DNA from 4 places in the Citrobacter freundii ATCC 8090 genome. Region 1 is predicted to be linked to each of the others. Evidence: predicted binding sites of a transcription regulator. Region 1 holds the regulator's gene; each other region holds the start of a gene.
What was found. The regulator PurR, encoded in region 1, represses purine synthesis genes. The targets are predictions, from matches to a motif close to CANGCAAACGTTTGCNTG.

Region 1 (4,995 bases):
ATATCACCGCCCCACCGGCCGCTGCACCCAGAGCGTTCCCCAGATTAAACGCGCCAATATTGACTGACGATGATATTCCAGGCGCTTCACTGGCAACGCGCATCACACGCATCTGCAACGGTGGAACGACCGCGAACGTCGCCGCGCCCCAGACCACCATACTGATCGCCGCACCCAGCTCATTACGCGCAAGGAAAGGAATGGCCAGCATAATAACCATCAGCAGCAGTAAAAAGCCTTTCAACGTACCGTTGACTGAACGGTCAGCAAACTTGCCACCAAAGTAGTTACCGATCGAGAAACCAATGCCTATCAACACCAGCATCCCGGTAACAAATGCCGGAGTGGCATGAGTGATAGTATGCAGAACTGGCGAGATGTAGGTATAAAGCGTGAACATCGCCCCAGCACCCAGTACAGTAGTCAGTAACGCCGACAACACCTGTGGGCGCATAAGTACCGCCAGTTCGCTGCGAACATCCGGGCGCTCTCCGGCTCCACCCTTGGGTAAGGAGAAGAACAGGCTGACCATAGCAATGACGCCCAGACCCGCAGTGGCCATAAATGACATGCGCCAACCGATGGTTTCACCAAGCCATGTCGCCGCCGGAACGCCACCAATATTGGCGATGGTTAACCCCATAAACATCGTTGCTACGGCGCTGGCCTGCTTATGTTTGGGTACAACACTGGCAGCAACCACTGAACCGAGACCAAAAAAGGCCCCATGGTTAAGACTGGTCAAAATACGCGATAGCATTAGCGTGGTGTAATCCGGCGAGATAGCCGAAAGCACATTACCCAGCGTGAAAATCGCCATCAGGAATATCAAAGCATTACGTCGCGCGCGATGAGACAGCAGCAATGTCATCAGCGGTGCACCTACCATCACACCTACCGCATAGGCGCTGATCAGCATGCCGGCCGCCGGAATCGAGACATCCACACCTTTGGCTATGACGGGCAATAATCCCATTGGCGAAAATTCGGTGGTGCCTATGCCAAACGCTCCGATCGCCAGCGCCAGTAAAGGATAATTGAGTTTCATATTGCGACTCCGTAACGTCGAGCCGTGGCGCGACATAAAATAAGAGTCAAAAGCATGACATTGATCGCAAAATTAATAAAGTTAACAAAATTGCAAAAGACTTTTGCTTATTCGCAAACAATAGAAGAGATAGACGAGCGGAAAGAGTGAGGGAGAGCTAACTCCCTCGGGGAAATCAATGCAGCGCTGCGGTCAGGCCACCCGCGACGATCAAACCCAGAACAATAATGGTAGTCACTAACGAAAATTTCAGATCGGTGCTCATCAAGTTTTCTCCTTTTTATTCCCACACAAAAAGTGATATTGCGCATTTTTACACACTTGAAAGCAAAAATCTCTCACGATTTATATTGATAACTGCTTTTAACTCTTCCCCTTTTCGTTAAGATCAGACAAAATTCCACGCTTACTTGATTAGCGTACCGGCCATTGACCCCTTCCTGACGTTCCGTGTCGTTTTCCCGGCGTGCCGCAACCCTTACGTTGCGCTAAGGGTGTGTAAAGGCAAACGTTTACCTGGAGTATTCTCAGGAGCTTAGGATATGGTCTGGAGTGAGATGTAATGGCAACAATTAAAGATGTAGCGAAGCGAGCAAACGTTTCCACTACAACCGTATCACACGTAATTAACAAGACGCGCTTTGTCGCGGAAGAAACGCGTAATGCTGTCTGGGCAGCGATCAAAGAACTGCACTATTCTCCGAGCGCAGTTGCCCGCAGCCTGAAGGTGAATCACACCAAGTCTATTGGCTTGCTGGCGACCAGCAGCGAAGCGGCCTATTTCGCAGAAATTATCGAAGCCGTGGAGAAAAACTGTTTCCAGAAAGGCTATACGCTGATTCTGGGTAACGCATGGAACAGTCTCGAAAAGCAGCAGGCCTATCTGTCGATGATGGCGCAAAAGCGCGTTGATGGTCTGCTGGTGATGTGTTCTGAGTATCCGGAGTCGCTGCTTTCGATGCTCGAAGAGTATCGCCATATTCCGATGGTCGTCATGGACTGGGGCGAAGCTAAAGCCGACTTTACCGATACGGTCATTGATAACGCCTTCGAAGGCGGTTACATGGCGGGTCGGTATCTGGTAGAACGCGGTCATCGTGAAATTGGCGTGATCCCAGGTCCAATGGAACGTAACACCGGGGCCGGGCGTCTGGCGGGCTTTATGAAAGCGATGGAAGAAGCGCTGATTAAAGTGCCTGATAACTGGATTGTCCAGGGCGATTTCGAGCCTGAGTCCGGCTATCGCGCCATGCAGCAAATTCTGTCGCAGTCGCATCGTCCGACCGCTGTCTTCTGCGGTGGCGATATTATGGCGATGGGTGCGCTGTGCGCCGCTGACGAAATGGGTCTGCGCGTGCCACAGGATGTCTCACTCATCGGCTACGACAACGTGCGCAACGCCCGCTTCTTCACGCCGGCCTTAACGACTATTCACCAGCCGAAGGATTCACTAGGTGAAACGGCCTTCAACATGCTGTTAGACCGTATCGTGAATAAACGTGAAGAGTCACAGTCTATCGAGGTGCATCCACGTCTGGTTGAGCGTCGCTCCGTTGCCGACGGTCCGTTCCGCGATTACCGCCGTTAAGCCTGTTGTGCGGGAGTCTCATCTGGCTCCCGCAGCCATTCCTTGTTCAACGTTTCACTATCCCCTAAATAGTCCAGCAGCCACCTCAATGCCGGTGACGTATCGTTCTGCTGCCATGTCAGACAGCATGCAGCATCAGGAAAGGGGTTCTCCAGTTGCAGCGCAACCCACTTGCCGCTATCGATCCACGGCTTGGCAAAATGCGTCGGTACCATGCCCACGCATAATCCCGCGGACAAACAGGTCGCAGAAGATTCCCAGTCGGGCACGACGACGCGTTTTTGGTTATCCAGCAGCCAGGTAATACGCTTTGGCAGCGTACGGGAGGTATCTTCGCGTACCAGTGACGGCCAGTTGCGCAACGTATCATCACTTAGCGGTCCGGGCATTGACGCCAGTGGATGATGGCTGGCTACCACGCAGCTCCAGCTCAGCATTCCCATATCGCGGAAGGTATAGCGTCCCCCTACCGGAATCGCCTGTGTGGCGCCGATGGCCAGCTCCACGCGTCCATCGGACAGCGCGTCCCATACGCCGTTAAACACTTCCTGAAAAACTAACAACTCCACATCATCAAAGTGACGGTAGAAATCCACGATCATCTGTCGGGTACGATCCGGGCGGACAATGTTATCGACTGCGATCGCCAGCTGCCCGCGCCAGCCGTTGGCAATTTGCTGGCATTGCTGGCGCGTGATCTGCATTTTTTTGATAACAGAGCGACCTTCTTTTAAAAACCATGCCCCGGCAGGCGTTAATTCCACATCCCGATGGCGTCGCTCAAAAAGTGGTACCGCCAGCCACTCTTCCAGTTGGCGCACAGTGTAGCTTACCGCCGAAGGTACACGGTGTAGCTCCTGTGCGGCTGAACTAAAGCTACCGTTACGCGCAACCGCATCAACCACTTCAAGTGAATATTCCGACCACATATTCTGCCTGCAAAAATTTTGAAATCAGTAAGCAAATATTAGCGTTTCACAGCGAGAATTACACTCACTACACTCAGCGGCATTGTTCTATTGCTAAAAAAAGAGAAATAATGATGCAACCTGGGAAAGGGTTTTTAGTCTGGCTAGCGGGCCTTAGCGTGCTCGGCTTTCTGGCAACAGATATGTATCTGCCCGCCTTCGCCGCAATTCAGTCCGATCTGCAAACGCCTGCATCTGCCGTCAGCGCTAGCCTGAGCTTGTTCTTAGCCGGTTTTGCCGTCGCACAACTGCTGTGGGGACCGCTCTCTGACCACTATGGTCGCAAGCCTATTTTGCTGCTGGGTTTATCTATTTTCGCACTGGGCAGTCTGGGCATGCTGTGGGTTGAAAACGCCACAGGCCTGCTGGTACTGCGATTTGTTCAGGCCGTTGGCGTCTGTGCAGCATCGGTTATCTGGCAAGCGCTGGTTACCGACTATTATCCTTCACAAAAAGTAAACCGCATCTTTGCCACCATTATGCCGCTGGTCGGGTTATCACCTGCCCTCGCCCCGTTATTAGGTAGTTGGATCCTGGTACATTTTTCCTGGCAGGCCATTTTTGCCACCCTATTCGCCATTACTCTGATTCTGATGCTTCCGGCGCTGCGTTTAAAGCCTACAGCTAAAGCACGCGATGACAGCCAGGATAAACTGACTTTCACCACCTTGCTGCGCTCGAAAACTTACCGTGGAAACGTGCTGATTTATGCCGCCTGTTCCGCGAGCTTTTTTGCATGGCTGACGGGTTCCCCGTTCATCCTTAGCGAAATGGGTTATAGCCCAGCGGTAATTGGTCTGAGCTATGTTCCGCAAACTATCGCCTTTTTAATCGGTGGTTACGGCTGTCGTGCTGCGCTGCAAAAATGGCAGGGTCGTCAGCTGCTGCCCTGGTTACTCATTCTGTATGCCTTCAGCGTTGTAGGCACCTGGGCGACCGGCTTTATTCATCATGTCGCATTGGCTGAAATCCTGATCCCATTCTGCGTTATGGCGATTGCGAACGGCGCAATCTACCCTATCGTTGTCGCGCAGGCATTACGCCCTTTCCCACAGGCCACTGGACGCGCTGCCGCATTGCAGAATACGCTGCAACTGGGTTTATGCTTCCTGGCAAGCCTTGTCGTTTCCTGGTTGATTGCTACCCCGCTGCTCACCACTACCAGCGTTATGCTGACCACGGTATTGCTGGCTGCTGTAGGTTACAAAATGCAATCGCAGAAAACTGACGCCCCGCAAACAGATGACCGCGCGCAAATTGCCCATGGAGAGTCTCACTAATAATTGTCGCGGGCAATTAATTAGCCCGCTAAGAATTATCGGTTGAATCGTCAAAAGTTCAGGCCTATACTGATTTCCGGATGTTAAAAAAACGATAATTTTTATGTGTTA
Region 2 (4,995 bases), 1.8 Mb from region 1:
AGAAAGCGGATGACATTGAAGCCTTAATGGCTGCGGCGCGACTGCAATGAGCGTGATTATCGTTGGTGGTGGTATGGTTGGCGCGACGCTGGCGTTGGCCATTTCTCAGCTCAGCCATGGGACTCTGCCGGTTCATCTGATAGAAGCGAGCGAACCTGAAACTGACCGCCATCCCGGGTTTGATGCCAGGGCGATCGCTCTGGCGGCAGGAACCTGCCAACAGCTGGCGCGAATTGGCGTATGGCAGGCGATTGCCGATTGCGCAACGGCCATTAAAACGGTTCACGTCAGCGATCGCGGTCATGCCGGATTTGTGACGCTGGATGCGCAGGAATACCGTATTCCGGCTCTGGGCCAGGTGGTAGAACTGCACGACGTCGGGCTGCGTCTGTTTGCGCTGCTGCGCAAAGCGCCGGGCGTCACATTGCACTGCCCCGATCGCGTAGCCAGCGTGTCGCGCACACAGGAGCGCGTAGAAGTTACGCTTGAAAATGGCGAAGTGATTGATGGTCGCCTGCTGGTGGCCGCCGACGGTACGCGCTCCGCACTGGCTACCGCCTGCGGTGTTGACTGGCTGCAACAGCCTTATGAGCAACTGGCGGTAATTGCCAACGTCACGACCTCTGTACCGCACGACGGGCGAGCGTTTGAACGCTTCACGCAATATGGTCCGCTGGCAATGCTGCCGATGTCTGACGGTCGCTGCTCGCTGGTGTGGTGCCATCCGCTGGAGCAGCGTGATGAGATTATGGCCTGGTCCGACGAACAGTTTTGCCGTGAACTACAAACCGCTTTTGGCTGGCGACTGGGACGTATTACCCAGGCCGGTAAACGCAGCGCCTACCCGCTTTCGTTAACTACAGCGCTGAAGGCGATTACCCATCGTACCGTGCTGGTAGGGAACGCCGCCCAGACGCTGCATCCCATTGCCGGGCAAGGTTTCAACCTGGGCCTGCGTGACGTAATGAGCCTGGCTGAGACGTTGACGCAGGCGGAAAACGGCGCGGAAGATGTGGGTGATTATGCGGTGCTGGCACGCTATCAGCAGCGCCGCGAAAGCGATCGTGATACGACGATTGGTGTGACCAATAATTTAGTGTATTTGTTTGCCAATCACTGGGCCCCGCTGGTTGTTGGGCGTAATGCCGGGCTGATGGCGATGGAATTATTCCCCCCTGCGCGCGATGCGCTGGCGGAGCGGACCCTGGGCTGGGTTGCGCGCTAAATATAATCTGTAGGCCGAATTAAAGAAGTAGGCCTGATAAGCGCAGCGCCATCAGGCAATGTCGCGGAATTGATGCCGGATGGCGGCTTTGCCTTATCCGGCCTACGGTTTTTGATTGTCCTATTTTTCAGGAGCAAACAGTGCAAAGTGTTGATGTAGCAATTGTTGGTGGCGGCATGGTAGGACTGGCGGTTGCCTGCGGCTTACAGGGCAGCGGGTTGCGCGTTGCTGTATTAGAACAACATGTTCCGCAGCCGTTGGCGGCGGATGCACCTCCTCAGCTTCGTGTTTCGGCCATTAATGCCGCCAGCGAAAAACTGCTTACCCGTCTTGGTGTCTGGTCCGACATTGTTGCCCGTCGCGCTTGCTGCTACCACGGCATGGAAGTCTGGGACAAAGACAGCTTTGGACGTATTGCGTTTGATGACCAGAGCATGGGCTACAGCCATTTGGGGCACATTGTCGAAAACTCAGAGATTCATTATGCGCTGTGGCAAAAGGCGCAGCGTTCAGCGGATATTACGCTGATGGCACCCGCTGAATTACAGCAGGTGGCCTGGGGGGAGAACGAAGCATTTCTGACCCTGAAAGATGGCGCAATGCTGACGGCCCGCCTGGTCGTCGGTGCTGATGGTGCTAACTCCTGGCTGCGCAACAAAGCGGATATTCCGCTCACCTTCTGGGATTATCGTCATCATGCGCTGGTGGCGACTATCCGTACGCAGGAAGCGCACGGTGCGGTTGCGCGTCAGGCGTTTCACGGCGAGGGGATCCTGGCATTCCTGCCGCTCAGCGATCCACACCTGTGTTCTATCGTCTGGTCGCTCTCGCCGCAGGAAGCAGAACGTATGCAGCAGGCAAGCGTTGACGAGTTTAATCAGGCGCTGAATATCGCTTTTGATAATCGTCTGGGGCTGTGCAGCCTTGAAAGCGAACGTCAGGCGTTTCCGCTGACGGGACGTTATGCCCGTCAGTTCGCCGCCCATCGTCTGGCGCTGGTGGGGGATGCGGCGCATACCATCCACCCGCTGGCGGGTCAGGGGGTTAACCTTGGCTTTATGGATGCGGCGGAGCTGATCGATGAACTTAAGCGGCTACAACGTCAGGGTAAAGATATTGGGCAGTATCTCTATTTACGCCGCTACGAACGCAGCCGTAAGCACAGCGCAGCGCTGATGCTGGCAGGGATGCAGGGTTTCCGTGAACTGTTTGCAGGCGAGAATCCGGCGAAAAAACTGCTACGCGATATTGGGCTGAAACTGGCCGATACCCTCCCGGGCGTAAAACCACAACTCATCCGTCAGGCGATGGGACTGAACGATCTTCCCGAGTGGTTACGTTAGTGTCCGTAAGGACAATCTTAAGAGTTTGAGACCCGTCACACTTTCCTCTCCCGGCCTGTGCGCCGGGGTGCTTCTCTCATTTGAAATAATCTAATTCCACGCCTTTTTTCGCATTAGTTTTTTTAATATCACGTTTTTTTCATAACGCCATTTTTGACATTTTTTCCACATTTAATGTGGATTGGTGCTGTAAGTTTGCGCTTATCTTTGTTTGTTATTCTGGTTTATTACTACATACATGGAGTTTTATTCTGTTGGCGATCAGGCTGTTTTTCGCCATAAGCTAATGTGATGGTTAATTTTGACTTATGGTTTAGCGTCTGTTTCGGTGGTAAGTTCAGGACAAAGAGAACGTTTGCGTCGTAGCCCCTGGAGCGGCTGCGGTGCTGGGTTTCGTGGCGATAATTTCACCGCGAAAGAGTTGATAGCCCCGCTTATTCAACGAGGAAAAGATGGCTCAACAGACTCCTTTGTACGAACAACACACGCTATGTGGCGCGCGCATGGTCGATTTCCATGGCTGGATGATGCCACTGCATTACGGTTCTCAGCTCGATGAACACCATGCTGTTCGCACCGATGCCGGAATGTTTGATGTGTCGCATATGACCATCGTCGACCTGCGCGGTAGCCGCACCCGGGAGTTCTTGCGTTATCTGCTGGCAAACGACGTCGCAAAGCTAACGAAGACGGGTAAAGCCCTCTACTCCGGTATGCTTAACGCTTCGGGCGGCGTGATAGATGACCTGATTGTCTACTACTTCACTGAAGACTTCTTCCGCCTCGTTGTAAACTCCGCCACCCGCGAAAAAGACCTCTCCTGGATTACCCAACACGCTGAACCTTACGCCATCGACATCACCGTTCGTGACGACCTGTCGCTGATTGCGGTACAGGGTCCAAACGCACAGGAAAAAGCAGCTACGTTGTTTACTGACGAGCAGCGTCAGGCGGTAGCAGGCATGAAGCCGTTCTTCGGCGTTCAGGCGGGCGACTTGTTTATCGCAACCACCGGTTATACCGGCGAAGCAGGCTATGAAATTGCCATGCCGAATGAAAAAGCGGCAGATTTCTGGCGTGCGCTGGTACAGGCTGGTGTCAAACCCTGCGGTCTCGGCGCACGTGACACGCTGCGTCTGGAAGCCGGTATGAACCTGTACGGTCAGGAGATGGACGAAGGCATTTCTCCGCTGGCGGCCAACATGGGCTGGACCATCGCATGGGAACCGGCTGACCGCGACTTTATCGGTCGTGAAGCGTTGGAAATGCAGCGTGAAAAAGGCCACGAACAACTGGTCGGGCTGGTGATGACCGAGAAAGGCGTGCTGCGTAATGAACTGCCGGTGCGCTTCACCGATGCTTCCGGCAACCAGCAGGAAGGCATTATCACCAGCGGGACATTCTCCCCAACTCTTGGTTACAGCATCGCGTTGGCGCGTGTCCCTGCGGGTATCGGCGAAACTGCGATCGTGCAGATCCGTAACCGCGAAATGCCGGTAAAAGTGACTAAACCTGTTTTTGTGCGTAACGGCAAAGCCGTCGCGTAATTCATCCTTTTTTGGAGATTGATTGATGAGCAACGTACCTGCAGAACTGAAATACAGCAAAGAACACGAATGGCTGCGCAAAGAAGCTGACGGCTCTTACACCGTTGGTATCACCGAACACGCTCAGGAGCTGTTAGGTGACATGGTTTTCGTTGACCTGCCTGAAGTTGGCGCAACCGTCAGCGCGGGCGATGACTGCGCCGTTGCGGAGTCCGTAAAAGCGGCATCCGATATCTATGCGCCAGTAGGTGGTGAGATTGTGGCGGTTAACGACGCGCTCAGCGACTCCCCGGAACTGGTCAACAGCGAGCCGTATGCGGGCGGCTGGATTTTCAAAATCAAAGCCAGCGATGAAAGCGAAATTGAATCGCTGCTGGATGCGGCCGCATATGAAGCATTGTTAGAAGACGAGTAAATACGCTTTTGCCGGATGGCGCTGCGCTTATCCGGCCTACAAAGCATGCGTAGACCCGGTAAGCGCTAGCGCTGCCGGGCTCGTAGACAGAGACAATCACGATTCACTGCACGTTTCAGGAACCATCGCCCATGACACAGACGTTAAGCCAGCTTGAAAACAGCGGCGCTTTCATTGAACGCCACATCGGACCGGACGCCGCGCAGCAGCAAGAGATGCTGAATGCGGTTGGCGCCGAGTCGTTAAACGCGCTGATCGGCCAGATTGTGCCGAAAGACATTCAGCTCGCAACCCCGCCGCAGGTCGGCGAGGCGGCGACCGAATACGCTGCGCTGGCTGAATTAAAAGCCATCGCTGGGCGTAACAAGCGCTTCACGTCCTACATTGGCATGGGCTACACCGCCGTGCAGTTGCCACCGGTTATCCTGCGCAACATGCTGGAAAACCCGGGTTGGTACACTGCGT
Region 3 (4,995 bases), 2.0 Mb from region 1:
GCTATGTGGCTGCTTTTTAAGTGGTCTGGGCTATTTGCTGGCAGGATCAACGAACGGCTGGCCGTTGGCTAGTCTGCTGCTGCTGTGTCTGGGGCGGGTGATTCTCGGAATTGGGCAGAGCTTTGCCGGAACTGGCTCTACGCTGTGGGGCGTGGGGGTAGTTGGCTCAATGCACATCGGACGGGTGATTTCCTGGAATGGCATCGTGACCTATGGCGCGATGGCGATAGGCGCGCCGCTGGGCGTTCTGTTTTATGCCTGGGGGGGCTTACAGGGGCTGGCGCTGACCGTGATGGGCGTGGCGCTGGTGGCGATACTGCTGTCGCTCCCTCGTCCTGCGGTGAAGGCCAGCAAAGGCAAACCGTTGCCGTTTCGCGCGGTGCTCGGGCGCGTCTGGTTGTACGGTATGGCGCTGGCGCTGGCCTCCGCTGGATTTGGGGTGATCGCCACGTTTATTACCCTGTTTTATGATGCCAAAGGCTGGGACGGCGCAGCTTTCGCGCTGACGCTTTTTAGCTGCACATTTGTCGGCACTCGACTGTTGTTCCCAAATGGTATCAACCGTTTAGGCGGGCTGAATGTGGCGATGATCTGCTTTAGCGTCGAGATTGTCGGGCTGCTGCTGGTCGGGATGGCTTCCATGCCGTGGATGGCGAAAATCGGCGTTCTGCTGGCTGGGGCTGGGTTCTCACTGGTTTTCCCGGCGCTGGGCGTGGTAGCGGTAAAAGCTGTCCCGCAGCAAAATCAGGGCGCTGCGCTGGCGACCTACACGGTGTTTATGGATTTATCGCTGGGGGTTACCGGGCCGCTGGCCGGGTTGATAATGACGTGGGCGGGCGTGCCGGTTATCTATCTGGCGGCAGCTGGGCTGGTGGCGGTGGCGTTATTGCTGACATGGCGGCTAAAAAAACGGCCTCAGGTGGTGTCACCGGAGGCCGCGTCATCGTCTTAACCGTTACTGGATAACCAGCGTGTTAATGATGTTTTCTGCGGTAGTCTGCGCTTTTTGCTGATCGTCAGCAGGCAGCGTGATTTGCAGGGTCAGCAGTTGATTGTCCACTTTACCCAGCACTACGGAAGAGTAAGCGGTCTGGCCTTTGGCTGAGATGATGCTGTCTAACTGCTGCAGCGTGTGGCCTTTCAGCTCAATAGATTTATTGGTGACGACCTGCAGCTGCGGGTCGCGGCTACGCTGCTGATCTTCCAGACGTTTTGCCAGCACAGCCAGGTCTTCGTTGGTGTTGTCGCCAACAATCACAATCACCGCTTTCTGGCCGGTTGCGTCAGAATAGACGTGCATATTGTTCGCCTGGGTGCCCAGCTTGCCGCTCTGATCGGTCATATCCGCTGGCAGGGAAAAACTGAGTTTGCCGTCCAGCAGGCTGACCGGTTGTCCGCTGGCGCTACTTTCTGCGGCAGCACCCTCTGCTGGCGCTTTTGTATCGCTATTATCACAGGCTGCAAGCCCCATAACCAGCAGGCCAATACCGACATATTTAACCAGATTGCGCATTGACTTCTTCCTTTCGATAAACGGCCATAACGGCTCATTCGTCCATCTTATCACAACTCGGAAAATGAACCTTTAACTCGTCTGCAATGCAGCGATTTCGGATTTATCTGCCAGCCTTTTCAGCAACATATTCAGCAGCACGCCGTACATCGGCAGGAAGAAAATAATGCTGATCAGCACCTTGAAACAGTAATCGACCAGCGCGATTTCCATCCAGTGCTCGGCCATGAAGGCATCCGGGCTACGCCAGAAAGCGATAAAGAAGAAGGCCAACGTATCGCTGATATTGCCAAATAGCGTGGACGCTGTCGGTGCCAGCCACCAACGACGGTTCTGGCGCAGGCGGTTAAAGACGTGCACATCCAGAATTTGTCCCAGCGCGTAAGCCATAAAGCTGGCGGCGGCGATACGGGCAACAAACAGGTTAAAGTGCAGCAGTGCGCCAAATCCCTGCCACGATCCCATATAAAACAGGGACGAAACGACATAGGAGATCAGCAACGCGGGGATCATCACCGCAAAGATGATACGTCGAGCCAGCGGCGCGCCAAAAATACGCACGGTCAGGTCGGTCGCGAGGAAAATAAACGGAAAGCTAAATGCGCCCCATGTGGTATGGAAACCAAAAATGGAGATTGGAAGCTGCACCAGATAGTTGCTGGAGGTGATCACCAGCAGATGAAATAGCGATAGCCAGAACAACGCTTTTACGCGCTGAGTTTGTGTAAACGGAGTCATATTGTGACCTTTTTGTTGGATGGGGTGAGGGAACCCAATAAAAAACCGTCGCATGATACTGCTTTAAGAGCACATTGCAATGGTTGTTTTTCACGCAATCGTTAACCTGATTGGCTTACGCCACAACAGAGCGTAAAATAACGCCGTTTTTGTATGAATGAGACGACGATGAGCGACCTGTTTACTTCCCCCGACCATACTCTTGATGCCCAGGGACTGCGCTGCCCGGAACCGGTGATGATGGTGCGTAAAACCGTACGTGGCATGCAGGCCGGTGAAACACTGCTGATTGTCGCCGACGATCCGGCAACAACCCGCGATATTCCTGGCTTCTGTACCTTTATGGAGCATGAGCTGGTGGCCAAAGAGACCGACTCGCTGCCGTACCGCTATCTGCTGCGTAAAGGTCACTAGTTTTGTTTGCTGGATGGCGCTAACGCTTATCCGGCCTACAAAGAACGTGTAACCCGTAGGCCGGATAAGGCCACGCCGTCATCCGGCAAAAAACTATCCTTTACGTAACAACCGCAGCGCGTTAGCGGTCACCAGTACCGTTGCCCCCGTATCGGCCAGCACTGCCAGCCACAATCCGGTTATCCCGAGCAGCGTGGTGACGAGGAAAATCCCCTTCAGGCCCAGCGCAATCGCAATGTTCTGGCGAATATTGGCGTGGGTGGCCCGCGCCAGTTGAATCATTTGCACCAGACCGCGCAGGCGGTTGTGGGTCAGGGCGGCATCGGCGGTTTCCAGCGCGACGTCGGTACCGCTTCCCATCGCAATGCCGATGGTAGCCGCTTTCATTGCCGGAGCATCGTTGATACCGTCGCCAACCATCGCCAGCGGCGATTGTCGGTTGAGATGGGTAACGGCCTGCACCTTATCTTCCGGCAAGAGTCCTGCTTTAAATTCGAGACCCAGTTCACCGGCAATGGCGGCCGCTGCACGCGGGTTATCACCGGTCAGGATCACGCCTTTCACGCCAATCTGATCAAGCTCGGCGATAGCGTTGCGAGCGTCGTCGCGCAGCGTGTCCTGTAGGGCCAGCACGCCGAGTACAGTATCGTTACGCAGCACCAGCACCACCGTTTGGCCCGCGCTTTCCAGCTCGCTTATCTGCCCGGCAAAGGCATCAGCAGGCTGCTTACCGGCGGCGCAAATCAGCACGCGCTCGCCGTCGACCAGCGCTTCAATTCCAGAGCCAACCAGAGCCCGTTGCTCTCTTGCGACAGGAATAGTCAGTTCGCGTGTTTGTGCTTCCCGGACAATCGCTTGTGCCAGCGGGTGTGTCGCACCTTGCTCTACTGCTGCCGCCAGTGCCAGCAGTTCAGCTTCACCAATACCGCTTGCCGGATGAATCGCTGTGACGCGCGGTTTACCGATGGTCAGGGTGCCGGTTTTATCAAACGCCACCTGTGTGACTCTACCCAACTGTTCCAGCGCGGCACCGCCTTTGATTAACGCTCCACGACGCGCCGCGGCGGCAAGGCCAGAGGTAATGGCTGCGGGGGTTGAAATCACCAGTGCGCAAGGACAGCCAATCAACAGCAGCGTCAGTCCTTTATAAATCCACTCCTGCCAGGATGCGGCAAACAGCAGCGGCGGTACGAGGGTGACCAGCAACGCAACCGCCATAATGGCTGGAGTGTAAATTCGACTGAAACGGTCAATAAAGCGCTCAATGGGGGCGCGACGTTCTTCCGCTTCTTCAATCAGCTTCAGAATACGATCAATGGCGCTGGCGCCCGGTTCGGAGAGCACTTCCAGCGTAACCAGACGGTCCACGCTGGTGGCACCTGCCGGGACTTTCTCGCCGGTGGCGCGTTCAACCGGGATCGATTCGCCGGTCAGGGCGCTTTCATCAAAGCTGGCAAAACCGGAAACCAGTTTGCCGTCGGCAGGTAAACGCCCACCCGCGGCAACTTCAATAACATCGCCAGGCCGGAGGGTATTGATAGCCACCTCTTCGCGCTCGCCGTTACGCAGGCGCGTGGCGGTTTCCGGTTTGAGCGCCATCAGTGCGCTGACCCCTTTACGGGCACGGCTGGCGGCCCATCCTTCCAGGCGTTCGCCAATTAAAAACAGCAGCAGCACCATGGCGGCTTCCGCCGTCGCGCCGATAAACAGTGCACCAATGGCGGCCACGCTCATCAATGTTTCAATGGCAAAGTAGCTGCCGGTTTTCATCAGACGCAGGGCCTGACGGGCAATGGGATACAGACCGACCAGCGTGGTGGCGATAAACGCTATCTGACCGAAGGGATGATTGAACTGCTCCAGCCCCCAGCTAATCGCCATCATGATAATCAGCGAAATCAGCGGTAGGTTTTCTTTAAAACGTGACTCGGGGGCGGCGTCCGTCGCGTGCTCATCGCGCAGGGTATAGCCTGCTTTTTGCACCGCGTTTTCAACTTGCTGGCGGATATCGGAACCGGCATCGACCACCAGTTTTTCAGTGGCGAACAGAACCTGGACCTGGTTGACGCCGCTGACCTGGCGGACCGCATTCTCTACTTTGCGGGCGCAGGCTGCACAGTCCATGCCCGCCACTTTCCAAGAATAGCGGGTACCTAGTACGGTATCGGATACGGGCGGTGTAGTGGAGCAGCTTCCTTCGCAGCAGCAGTCATCCGCCTTTTGTGGCGCAGGCGCTGGCTTGAAAGAAGAAAATTGTGGGGCCTTTTTGCCACTGGTATCAGGTGTCGACATGGCATCCTCCGGTTGATAATCATTTCGTATTAACCGGA
Region 4 (4,995 bases), 1.4 Mb from region 1:
TCAGCCTGCCGTGGCTGAATCCGTAATTGCACAAATCAAAGATGGCAATCGCTCGATCATTGGTTTGATGATTGAAAGTAATATTCACGAAGGCAACCAGTCTTCTGAACAGCCGCGCAGCGAAATGAAATACGGCGTGTCCGTAACCGATGCCTGCATTAGCTGGGAAATGACGGATGCGCTGCTGCGTGAAATTAGTCAAGATTTAAACGGTCAGCTGTCGGCGCGTGTAGCATAAGAGGTTGGTTATGGTTGCTGAATTGACCGCATTACGCGATCAAATTGATGAAGTCGACAAGGCGCTGCTGGATTTACTGGCACGCCGCCTGGAGCTGGTTACCGAAGTTGGTGAAGTAAAAAGCCGTTTTGGGTTGCCGATTTACGTGCCGGAACGGGAAGCCTCTATGCTTGCCTCTCGCCGGGCAGAAGCGGAAGCCCTTGGCGTGCCGCCGGACCTGATTGAAGATGTGCTACGCCGCGTTATGCGTGAGTCCTATTCCAGTGAGAACGACAAAGGGTTTAAAACGCTTTGTCCTTCTCTGCGGCCGGTAGTGATCGTCGGTGGCGGCGGTCAGATGGGGCGTCTGTTTGAAAAAATGCTCACCCTGTCAGGTTACCAGGTGCGGATCCTGGAACAGCAGGATTGGGATCGCGCGCCGGAGATCGTCTCTGATGCTGGGATGGTGATCGTCAGTGTGCCGATCCACATCACCGAGCAGGTGATCGCCAAACTACCGCGTCTGCCGTCTGACTGCATCCTGGTGGATCTGGCTTCAGTGAAAAATGGTCCTTTGCAGGCGATGCTGGCTGCACATGATGGCCCGGTGGTGGGGTTACACCCAATGTTTGGTCCGGACAGCGGCAGTCTGGCAAAGCAGGTCGTCGTCTGGTGTGATGGACGTCAGCCGGAAGCCTATCAGTGGTTTCTGGAACAAATTCAGGTATGGGGTGCACGACTACATCGGATCAGCGCCGTTGAACACGATCAGAACATGGCGTTTATTCAGGCATTGCGTCACTTTGCGACCTTTGCTTACGGTCTGCATTTAGCGGAAGAGAATGTTCAACTGGAGCAGCTGCTGGCGCTCTCTTCGCCGATTTACCGTCTTGAACTGGCGATGGTTGGCCGTCTGTTTGCCCAGGATCCGCAGCTCTATGCCGATATTATTATGTCGTCTGAGAGCAACCTTGCGCTGATCAAACGCTACTACCAACGTTTTGGTGAGGCGATTGGTTTACTGGAACAGGGCGATAAGCAAGCGTTTATCGACAGTTTCCGTAAGGTCGAGCATTGGTTTGGCGATTATGCGAAACGCTTCCAGAGTGAAAGCCGTACTTTGTTACGCCAGGCGAATGACAGCCGTCCTTAATTAAGATGCCGGATGGCGGCTTCGTCTTATCCGGCCTACAAAAATCGCATGAATTGTAGGCCGGATAAGCGTAGTGCCATCCGGCACTGTTAAATGTTAGCTCGGATCGACCGGCACCACGTTCTCACTCGGATAGCATCCCAGTACTTTCATCGAACGTGTAATCTCACCCAGCTCTTTCAATGCTTTTTGCATTTGGGGCGATTCCAGATTGGCCTGGATATCAAGATAAAACATCTCTTCCCACGGATTGCCGTGAATCGGGCGTGACTCCAGTTTAGTCATAATCAGATTATGGTTACGCAGCACCAGCAATGCTTCTACCAGCGCACCGGCCTGTTGTCCTGTTGCCATCAGCAACGTGGTTTTTGCCGGAACCTGGTCGGATACATTGATTGCTTTACGTGCCAGCACCACGAAGCGGGTGATGTTTTGCGACTGGTTAGCCTCAATATGCTCGAGAACCTGCAAACCATACAGTACGCCTCCGGCTTCGCTCCCCAGGGCCGCCACATGCGGTGAGTTAGCCTGCGCAACTTTTTCCATTGCCGCAGAGGTGCTTTCAGTGTACTCAATCTTCCAGTGCGGGTAGCGATTCAGGAACTTGCTGCACTGCTGGAACGGCTGCGGATGGCTGTATACCGTTTCAATGGTCTCAAGATCCGTAGTGCCGGACACCAGTACACAGTGGTCTATCGTAATGGTCATCTCGCCAACAATAGACAGGCTGGTGTGCTGCAGCAGGTCGTAAACGTCGTTAATCCCACCGGAGCTGGTGTTTTCAATCGGAACCACAGCATAGTCAGCCTGTCCGGTTTCGACCTGATTAAAGATATCGGCAAATTTTGCGCAGCCGCTTTCAATAAATTGTTCAAAATGGCGGGCGGCGTACTGACGTGCTGCCAGATGGGAATATGATCCTTTTGGTCCCAGGAAGGCCACGCGCGCGGAGTGTGGGTTAATTTTGTTCAGGTGTTGCTGGAGCAGAGCCTGTTGAGTCAGGACGGAGTCTTCGATTATGAGCTGGAACAGGCGGGTAATGTAGTGAGCATCGAGATGATGTGCTTTGCCCAACTGAATCAGGCGGTCCAACAGGTCACGTTCACGGTCGATATCTCGTACCGGACGATGTGAAAGCAGTTTGGCTTTACCAACTTCTACGGCCAGTCCACGTCGCTCAGCCAGCAGGGCCAGTAATTTTTCATCCAGCGTGCTGATCTTATCGCGCAGCGCCAGCAATGGGTTTTCCGATGTCATAGTGTTGCCTTTCTTGTTATCAATAAAAAAGGCCCCCCGTTGTGGGAGGCCTTATTGTTCGTCTTCGCATTCTTTATCACACGACGAAACGCCTCCCATTCAGGGGAAGGTAAAAAAGAATGCGAAGAAGAACGGAACAAGTTTCATGTAATTTTCCTTTGGCTACGTCAGTAAAGTACCCGTACTGTTTTCACCCTGTCAACAAAAAACGCGCCCGAAGGCGCGTTGGCGATACACTCAATGTAAGGGACTACTCTTCTTCTGCTTCGACGAAGTTGGCGTCTTTGACTGAAGTTGTTGCACGACGGGCTTCGCCTTTGTGCTGCACTTTATTGAGCTGCCGTTCCAGCTTGTTGATCAAATCGTTAATTGCGGTGTACATATCCTCGTGTTTTGCGCTGGCGACCAGATGTCCGTTCGGTGTATTGATGGTGGCATCAGCAATGAAACCCTGTGGCTCCTTAGACAGAATGATATGTGGATTAATCAGATGAGTTTGCCATTTTTCAAGTTTGGCGAGACGGTCTGCGACATGCTGGCGAATTGCCGGAGTAATTTCCATTTGTTTACTGGTAATGTTCATTGTCATAAATTTTACCTCTTGTCTTTCCCGTCTTGGTGATTCCAGCATACCGTTCCCAATGTCAAAATGCGTGATGTAAATCACATTTTTTTGTCGCTTTTTGTCAAGAAAACCTTTTTGTGAGGCACCGCAGGAACAGGCGATTTTTTACTTGAGGAATACCTGAAAGCAGGCCATATTTGATGGGATGCGTCGGAGCTAAACCGCTTCAGTTGTAGCGTTAACGGATAAAAAAACGGCAGCCCTTGGGCTGCCGTTTTGCATTCTGAGGCAAATCAGGTATTGCTGCTGTTAGCGGCAATGATTTTCGCTACTTTTTCTGCCTGCGCATTCATCTGCATCTGGCGATAAGCTTTTTCCATTAACGGCAGAGCATCACGTGTTGCCTGAGTATCAGGGTAGTCGCGCAGCATGCCTTCCACACGGTTTACCACGGCAACCCATGCACCGCGGGCAGTGTAGTATTCCGCAACAGAATATTCATACTTCGCCAGACGATCTTTCAGGAACACCAGACGTTTGGTGGCATCAGTGGTGTACTGGCTGTTCGGATAGCCACGTACCAGTTTGGAAAAGTCATTAAACGCAGCTCGGGCGTGTTGGGGATCGCGATCGCTGCGATCAACACCAAAGAATCCTTGCAGTGCGCTATCATCCAACGCCATATTGGTCAGGCCACGCATATACATGACATAATCAATGTTAGGGTGTGTCGGGTTAAGACGGATAAAACGATCGATAGCAGCCTGAGCAAGTGGCAGATCGGCGTTTTTGTAGTAGGCGTAGATGAGATCTAATTGCACCTGCTGAGAATACGGTCCAAATGGATAACGGTTATCCAACGCTTCCAATTGCGTTATTGCCTGTTTCCAGTTACCGTCCTGCAGCTTTTGCTGAGCAGTCGCGTAGATTTCATTTGGCGGATTATCGGGCACCTCTTCCTTTGAACCAGAGCAACCCGCCAAAAACAGGCTCAACGTGGCTGCTGCCACCAGATATTTCATGCGCGTCATGACGTTTTGACTTTCCTCAAAATGTAATACGGGAGATTCTCTGTTCCTGCTCCCGGTTAAGACCAGCTACAATAGCACACTATATTAAACGGCAAAGCCGTAAAACCCAACGTTAAACGAAGAAGCAGTTTATGGCACAACGAGTAGAACTCACCGCAACAGTCTCCGAAAATCAGCTCGGTCAACGCTTAGATCAGGCTTTGGCCGAATTGTTCCCTGATTATTCGCGATCGCGCATAAAAGAATGGATCCTCGACCAGCGCGTGCTGGTAAATGGCAATCTTTGCGATAAACCGAAAGAAAAAGTGTTGGGTGGAGAGCGTGTCTCCATCAATGCAGAAATTGATGAAGAGGTTCGTTTTGAACCTCAGGATATCCCACTGGATATCGTTTATGAAGATGATGATATTCTTGTCATCAACAAACCCCGTGACCTTGTAGTGCATCCGGGCGCCGGGAATCCTGATGGTACGGTATTGAATGCGTTACTGCATTACTACCCGCCAATCGCGGATGTTCCTCGTGCCGGTATCGTACACCGTCTGGATAAAGACACGACCGGATTAATGGTGGTGGCAAAAACGGTTCCGGCACAAACACGTCTGGTTGAGTCATTGCAGCTGCGCGAAATTACCCGTGAGTACGAAGCCGTAGCAATTGGTCACATGACTGCTGGCGGAACCGTTGAGGAACCGATTAGCCGTCACCCGACCAAGCGTACGCACATGGCGGTACACCCAATGGGGAAACCGGCGGTAACGCACTATCGCAT

Region 2: gcvT (glycine cleavage system aminomethyltransferase GcvT) is a predicted target of PurR. The motif match lies at 2,913-2,930, and genes of this name have one in related genera.
Region 3: tusA (sulfurtransferase TusA) is a predicted target of PurR. The motif match lies at 2,343-2,360, and genes of this name have one in related genera.
Region 4: raiA (ribosome-associated translation inhibitor RaiA) is a predicted target of PurR. The motif match lies at 3,315-3,332, and genes of this name have one in related genera.

The regions. Positions count from the first base shown of each region.
Region 1 is NZ_CP049015.1:2,283,989-2,288,983, reverse strand. Features, by position in the region: gene G4551_RS10990 (MFS transporter) at 1-1,048, opposite strand, end outside; gene cydH (cytochrome bd-I accessory subunit CydH) at 1,224-1,313, opposite strand; gene purR (HTH-type transcriptional repressor PurR) at 1,611-2,636, shown strand; gene punR (DNA-binding transcriptional activator PunR) at 2,633-3,565, opposite strand; gene punC (purine nucleoside transporter PunC) at 3,679-4,884, shown strand.
Region 2 is NZ_CP049015.1:4,078,694-4,083,688, reverse strand. Features, by position in the region: gene pepP (Xaa-Pro aminopeptidase) at 1-50, shown strand, start outside; gene ubiH (2-octaprenyl-6-methoxyphenyl hydroxylase) at 47-1,225, shown strand; gene ubiI (FAD-dependent 2-octaprenylphenol hydroxylase) at 1,366-2,568, shown strand; gene gcvT (glycine cleavage system aminomethyltransferase GcvT) at 3,021-4,115, shown strand; gene gcvH (glycine cleavage system protein GcvH) at 4,141-4,530, shown strand; gene gcvP (aminomethyl-transferring glycine dehydrogenase) at 4,662-4,995, shown strand, end outside.
Region 3 is NZ_CP049015.1:249,941-254,935, forward strand. Features, by position in the region: gene G4551_RS01170 (MFS transporter) at 1-952, shown strand, start outside; gene G4551_RS01175 (DcrB family lipoprotein) at 956-1,513, opposite strand; gene G4551_RS01180 (7-cyano-7-deazaguanine/7-aminomethyl-7-deazaguanine transporter) at 1,586-2,251, opposite strand; gene tusA (sulfurtransferase TusA) at 2,420-2,665, shown strand; gene zntA (Zn(II)/Cd(II)/Pb(II) translocating P-type ATPase ZntA) at 2,759-4,957, opposite strand.
Region 4 is NZ_CP049015.1:3,660,284-3,665,278, reverse strand. Features, by position in the region: gene aroF (3-deoxy-7-phosphoheptulonate synthase AroF) at 1-238, shown strand, start outside; gene tyrA (bifunctional chorismate mutase/prephenate dehydrogenase) at 249-1,370, shown strand; gene pheA (bifunctional chorismate mutase/prephenate dehydratase) at 1,467-2,627, opposite strand; Phe leader region at 2,650-2,775, opposite strand; gene pheL (pheA operon leader peptide PheL) at 2,727-2,774, opposite strand; gene raiA (ribosome-associated translation inhibitor RaiA) at 2,878-3,216, opposite strand; gene bamD (outer membrane protein assembly factor BamD) at 3,486-4,223, opposite strand; gene rluD (23S rRNA pseudouridine(1911/1915/1917) synthase RluD) at 4,355-4,995, shown strand, end outside.